Regions from separate parts of the Streptomyces sp. NPDC030995 genome, predicted to be linked through region 2. Evidence: predicted binding sites of a transcription regulator. Region 2 holds the regulator's gene; the other holds the start of a gene.
What was found. Region 2 encodes HspR, which represses chaperone genes until heat shock. Its sites were predicted from a motif close to TTGAGNNNNNNNNNCTCAA; they were not measured.

Region 1: a site for HspR is predicted at 1,244-1,262, ahead of lon (endopeptidase La). Genes of this name have one in related genera too.

What each region holds. Positions count from the first base shown of each region.
Region 1 is NZ_JBVIFS010000001.1:690,867-694,230, forward strand. It holds gene ACZ45T_RS03435 (RNA-guided endonuclease InsQ/TnpB family protein) at 1-1,021, opposite strand, end outside; gene lon (endopeptidase La) at 1,285-3,364, shown strand, end outside.
Region 2 is NZ_JBVIFS010000013.1:66,643-70,006, reverse strand. It holds gene ACZ45T_RS20655 (helix-turn-helix transcriptional regulator) at 149-1,207, shown strand; gene ACZ45T_RS20650 (heat shock protein transcriptional repressor HspR) at 1,292-1,759, opposite strand; gene dnaJ (molecular chaperone DnaJ) at 1,762-2,943, opposite strand; gene grpE (nucleotide exchange factor GrpE) at 2,983-3,364, opposite strand, start outside.

The sequences.
Region 1 (3,364 bases), on a different contig from region 2:
GCTTGGTTCTCGCTCCGCACCGTCCGCAGTCCATGGTGGTGTGCGCCGGGTCCACGAGATAGATGATCCGGCCGTGCTTGCGCGCCATGTTGATCAGCTCGCGCTTGGTGGCCGAGATGGCCGCGTCCGCTGCTTTGCGGGCCATGGTCGACTTGGCGAGGAACTTTGGGCGGAAGTCCTCGACCGCGAGGTGGTCGAAGTCCGTCACCACGCGCTTGGCCCACTTGCGGGCCGTGTCCTGGCGTTGCCGGGCGATCTTCTTCTGGACCTTCGCGGCCTGCCGCTTCGCCTTCCGGTAGCCCTTCGACGCGGCCTGACCGCGCTTCGGCTTCCGGCGGGCCATCATCCGCTGATAGCCCGCCAACTTCCACGCCGACTGCTTGCCGTACTCGGGGTGCGGGAGGTCGTGGTCGTCGCTCGTGGTGGTCGAGGTCTCCGTCACACCCCAGTCGACGCCGATCACCGCACCGGTCGCGGGAAGAGGCTGCGACTCTGCCTGGACGACGAAGGATGCGTACCAGTGGCCGAGGCTGTCCCGGTAGACGCGCACGCTCGACGGATCGGCGGGCAGGTCGCGCGACCACACCACCGTCAGCGATATGCCGCCTGCCAGGTGCAGACGGCCATCCTTCAGTCGAAAGGCACGACGGGTGTAGTTGAGTGTCGGATCGGCGACAGCCTTCTTCTTGAACCGGGGCATCCCCGCCCGCCGCCGCATCGGCAACCGCGCCTTGATGTCCTTGACGGCCTTGGCGCGAGAGGAGGCGAAGTCCCGGATGACTTGCTGCTGGGGCACACTCCCACCCGCGCGCAGCCATTCATGCCCTGCACGCCATCCCGTGAGCATTTTGTCGAGACCGGCAGGCCCGCACTTCTCCTTGGCCTTGTGTGCCGCCCGTGACTGAGCGACGCACTGGTTCCACACCCACCGGCACCGGTCCCACTCACCCAACAAAGCCGTACGGGCGCCAGACGACACGCGCAGGCGGAAGGTGTACCGGGCGTGCCTGCCCTCCCCCAACCTCTGCCAATGCCGTCATGACAGCAAGCTAGAGAGGCAGTCCTCACCGCGCCCCGGAATCCCCGCCTGCCACCCGAACGAGTGACCGACCGCCGGCCGGGCCGGCGATCCCCCCGGACGCGGGCAGCTCTGCCGTCGCTCCAAGACACTCATCAGTACCTGTGATCGGGCTGTTCGCCCCCGGCGAACGGGCGTTGGGGAACATTGGGAGGCGCACATGCATTGAGTCGGCATAGCTCAACTTCACTGCCGGAGGGAAGATCATGGCTTCGACGTCCGTAACGCTCACCCTGCCCGTGTTGCCGCTCGATGACGAGGTCGTGCTGCCCGGGATGGTCGTTCCGCTCGACCTGTCCGACGCCGAGGTACGGGCGGCCGTCGAGGCCGCGCAGGCGGCGTCGGGCGACGGGAAGCCCCGGGTGCTGCTCGTGCCGCGGGTCGACGGGAAGTACGCCGGGACCGGGGTGCTCGGGACGGTCGAGCAGGTGGGACGGCTCTCCGACGGGGACCCCGGCGCGCTCATCCGCGGGCGCGGGCGCGTCCGCATCGGGGCCGGGACCACCGGGCCCGGCGCCGCGCTCTGGGTCGAGGGCGAGATCGTGGAGGAGGCGGTCCCGGACCCGCTGCCCGGGGTGGTGACCGAGCTCGTCAAGGAGTACAAGGCGCTCGCCACGAGCTGGCTCAAGAAGCGCGGGGCCTGGCAGGTCGTGGACCGGGTCCAGCAGATCGAAGGGGTGTCCGCACTCGCGGACAACTCCGGATACTCGCCGTTCCTGACCGTCACCCAGAAGGTCGAGCTGCTGGAGACCGCAGACCCGGTCGCCCGCCTCAAGCTCGCCGTCAAGTGGCTCAGCGACCACCTCGCCGAGCAGGACGTGGCCGAGTCCATCGCCAAGGACGTCCAGGACGGCGTCGAAAAGCAGCAGCGGGAGTTCCTGCTCCGGCGCCAGCTGGAGGCCGTACGCAAGGAACTGCGCGAGCTGGGCGGGGAGAAGGAAGGCGAGGAGTCCGACGACTACCGGGCCCGCGTCGAGGCCGCCGACCTCCCCGAGAAGGTACGGGAGGCCGCGCTCAAGGAGGTCGAGAAGCTGGAGCGGGCCAGTGACCAGAGCCCGGAGGGCTCCTGGATCCGCACCTGGCTGGACACCGTGCTCGAACTGCCCTGGAACGAGCGCACCGAGGACCAATACGACATCCAGGGCGCCCGCGCGGTGCTGGACGCCGAGCACGCCGGGCTGAGCGACGTGAAGGACCGCATCACGGAGTACCTGGCCGTGCGCAAGCGGCGCGGCGAGCGCGGCATGGGCGTCATCGGCGGGCGGCGCGGCGGAGCCGTGCTCGCGCTCGTCGGCCCGCCCGGCGTCGGCAAGACCTCCCTCGGGGAGTCCGTGGCCCACGCCATGGGCCGCAAGTTCGTCCGGGTCGCGCTCGGCGGCGTACGCGACGAGGCCGAGATCCGCGGCCACCGCCGTACGTACGTCGGCGCGCTGCCCGGCCGGATCGTACGGGCCATCAAGGAGGCCGGGGCGATGAACCCCGTCGTCCTCCTCGACGAGATCGACAAGGTGGGCTCCGACTTCCGCGGCGACCCGGCGGCCGCCCTGCTGGAGGTCCTGGACCCCGCGCAGAACCACACCTTCCGCGACCACTACCTGGAGGTGGAACTCGACCTGAGCGACGTCGTCTTCCTGGCCACGGCCAACGTCCTGGAGGCCATCCCCGAGGCACTGGCCGACCGGATGGAGCTCGTCCGCCTCGACGGGTACACCGAGGACGAGAAGGTGGTCATCGCACGCGACCACCTGCTGCCGCGTCAGCTGGAGCGCGCCGGCCTCGGATCCGACGAGGTGGTCCTGGAGGAGGACGCCCTGCGCAAGCTGGCCGGGGAGTACACCCGCGAGGCGGGCGTGCGCACCCTGGAGCGGTCCATCGCGAGGCTGCTGCGCAAGGTGGCCGCACAGCACGAACTGGGCGAGCGGGAACTGCCCTTCAGCATCGGCTCCGACGACTTGCGCGGCCTGATCGGACGGCCCCACCACGTCCCGGAGTCCGCCCAGGACCCGGCCGAGCGGCGCACCGCCGTCCCCGGCGTGGCCACCGGCCTCGCGGTGACCGGCGCGGGCGGCGACGTCCTCTTCGTGGAGGCCTCGCTGGCCGATCCCGAGACGGGCGCGGCCGGCCTGACCCTCACCGGCCAGCTCGGCGACGTCATGAAGGAGTCCGCGCAGATCGCGCTGAGCTTCCTGCGCTCGCACGGCGCGGAACTGGAGCTCCCCGTCGCCGACCTGAAGGACCGGGGCGTGCACATCCACTTCCCGGCGGGCGCGGTCCCCAAGGACGGCC
Region 2 (3,364 bases):
CGGAGAAACCTATGGCAAGCACCGAGCGAAGCATTCTCTTGAACATGGTCGGCTTCGTCCTCACTTGATGGAATCCTCTCCCCCGCGTGACAGACGATGGCTCATTCAGGCACGTCAATGCCACAGGGACGATGCATCATGTTCTTGCATGTTCAGGACCCTGGGGGGTGGAGATTTGACGCGAAACGGGACAAAGCCGACACATCCTCACCCCGTCACGTCCATGTGCGGTGAGGGAACACGGCTGTACGCCACTGCGCTGAGCACGGGCCGGATCGCCCGGAGCGAGATCCAGAACGCCCCCTGCCTGCTTGAATTCGCCCTTCTGCAGCCCGACCCGGATGACGCGAACCAGCTGCGCCCGGTTCCCCCGTCCGTCGCATTGGCTCAACGGCTCCATCCGATTGAACGTGAGATCCAGGATCGCCGACGCAGCGCTGTAGATCTCACCGACACTTTCGAGCCTTTCCTGGCCATCAGCGCACAGAGCCCGGCCAACACCCACGCCATCACGGTGCTGGAGGGCTTCGAGCGGATCAACGCCGCGCTGAACCTCGCGACGGCCGAATGCCACACCGAGGTGCTCACCGTCCAGCCCGGCGGCGCCCGGCCCTCCGAGGCCCTCACCCAGGCCCTGGAACGCGACCAGCCGCTGATCGACCGCGGGGTCAGCATACGGACCCTCTACCAGCACACCGCACGGCACAGCCAGGGCACGCTCGCCTACGTGGACCGGATCTCCACGGGCAAGGTGGAGATCCGCACGCTCGAGGAACTGATAGAGCGCCTCATCATCTTCGACCGCACGGTCGCCTTCATCCCGGTGAGCGACGACCGGCGGGTCGCCCTGGAACTGCGCCACCCGGGGCTGGTCGACTACCTCATCAAGGTGTTCGAGCAGCTGTGGCACCGCGCCGTGCCCCTCCAGCAGGAAGTGACCTACCGGCGCACCCCCGGCGGGATCTCGGGCGTGCAGCGGAGCATCGCCCAGCTGCTCATCGAGGGCCACGTCGACGAGGCCATCGCCCGCCGCCTCGGCATGAACGTCCGCACCTGCCGCGCCCACATCGCCAAACTCGCCACCACCCTCGGCAGCGGCAGCCGCGCCCAGCTCGGCTACCTCATCGCCCAGTCCGGCATCCTCACCCGGCCCTGCGACCCGGGACAGCCCTGCGACCCCGAGGACCTGGACCCGGAAGGCCTCTAGGAACGCCTCGGAAAACGCCTCAGGCCCCGCCCTGGGAGGGGCGGAGCCTGAAGGTGTACACCGAGCACCGGCACGCGTCCGGCGTCAGTCCATCGGGCGCTTGGGGCTCGGCCGCCAGACCACCAGGGCACTGCCCGGCTGCGGAGGCTGGTACGGGACCAGGTCGCGCCGGTACGAGGCGTGCACCTGGGCCTCGCGGGCCTGCAGCGTGGCCGCCGCACCGTCCACCGCGGCGGAGAGCTCGGCCACGCGCTGCTGGAGCGCGGCGACCTGGTTCTCCAGCTCGATGATCCGCTTGATGCCCGCCAGGTTGATGCCCTCGTCCTGGGACAGCGCCTGCACCGTGCGGAGCAGCTCGATGTCACGGGCCGAGTAGCGCCGGCCGCGGCCGGCCGTACGGTCCGGGGAGACCAGGCCGAGGCGGTCGTACTGGCGGAGGGTCTGCGGGTGCAGACCCGAGAGCTGGGCGGCCACCGAGATCACGTAGACCGGGGTCTCGTCGGTGAGCTGGTACCCATTCCCCAAGCGGGAGGTTCGTCGGCGGCCGTCCATGCTCATGCTCCCTTCGCGGACTCGAACAGCGCGGAGCGCGGGTCGTGCGACTCCGTCGCCTCGCGGTACATCTCCAGCGCGTCGCGGGCCTTGTCCGACAGCTCGGTCGGGACCTCGACCTCCACCGTAACCAGCAAGTCGCCGCGGGTGCCGTCCTTGCGGACAGCGCCCTTGCCGCGGGCCCGCATCGTACGCCCGTTCGGGGTGCCGGGGGGCAGCTTCAGCGTCACCGAGGGGCCGTTCAAGGTCGGGACCTTGATGGCGGCGCCCAGTGCCGCCTCCGCGAACGTCACCGGCACGGTGACCGTCAGATTGTCGTCCTTGCGGCCGAACACCGGGTGGGAATCGACGTGCACCACCACGTAGAGATCACCCGCGGGACCTCCGCGCTCGCCCGGCGCGCCCTTGCCGCGCAGCCGGATCCGCTGGCCGTTGGAAACGCCCGCCGGGATCCGGACCTGCATGGTCCGGGAGCTGCGGGCCCGCCCGCTGCCCTTGCAGACGTCACAGGGGGTCTCCGCGATCAGGCCGCGGCCCTTGCAGTCCGCGCACGGGTCGGTCAGCGAGAAGCCGCCGCCGCTGCCCCGCGAGACCTGGCCGGTGCCGACGCAGGTCGGGCACACCCTGGGGGTGCCGTTCTTGTCGCCGGTGCCCGAACAGGCCTTGCAGGGCGCCTGGGAGGACATCCGGAGCGGGACCGTGGCCCCGTCCACCGCCTCCGTGAAGGAGAGGGTGACCTCCGACTCGATGTCCTGGCCGCGGCGCGGCTGGGTACGGGTTCCCGCACCGGCGCCGGCGCCGCGGTTGAAGAGGCCGCCGAAGACGTCGCCCAGGCCGCCGCCGAAGCCGCCCGCCTGGCCGCCACCCGGCTGGGTGCCCCCGAAGAGGTCACCCAGGTCGAAGTTGAACGAGCCGCCGCCGCCCGGACCGGGGCGGAAGCCCCCGTTGCCGAACAGCGCGCGGGCCTCGTCGTACTCCTTGCGCTTCTTCGCGTCGCCGAGGATGTCGTTCGCCTCGGAGATCTCCTTGAAGCGCTCCTCGGCGGAGGCGTCGCCCTTGTTGGCGTCCGGGTGGAACTCGCGCGCGAGCTTCCGGTACGCCTTCTTGATCTCGGCCTCGGTGGCGTCCTTCGGGACACCGAGGACCTTGTAGTAGTCCTTCTCGACGAAGTCCTTCGTGCTCATCCCCGGTGTCCCTCCTCTCGTGCCTCTACGTGTGGTGCATCAGCCCTTGTCGGGGGCATCCGCGTCCTTGTCCGACGGCGCTTCGCCCTCCGCGGACTCGGACTTGGGGGCCGCGCCCGGCTGGGGCTCGGCCACCGCGACCCGTGCGGGACGGATCGTACGCTCGCCGATCCGGTACCCCGGCTGAAGGATCGCCACGCAGGTGTCCTCCGTGATGTCCGGCGCGTACGAGTGCATCAGGGCCTCGTGGATCGTCGGGTCGAAGGGCTCGCCCTCCTTGCCGAACTGCTGCAGGCCCATCTTGGCGGCGACCGTCTCCAGCGATTCGGCCACCGACTTGAAGCCGCCGACCAGCTCGCCGTGATCCCGTGCCCGGCCGATGTCGTCCAGGGTCGGGAGGAGCTCCGTCAGGAGGGACGCG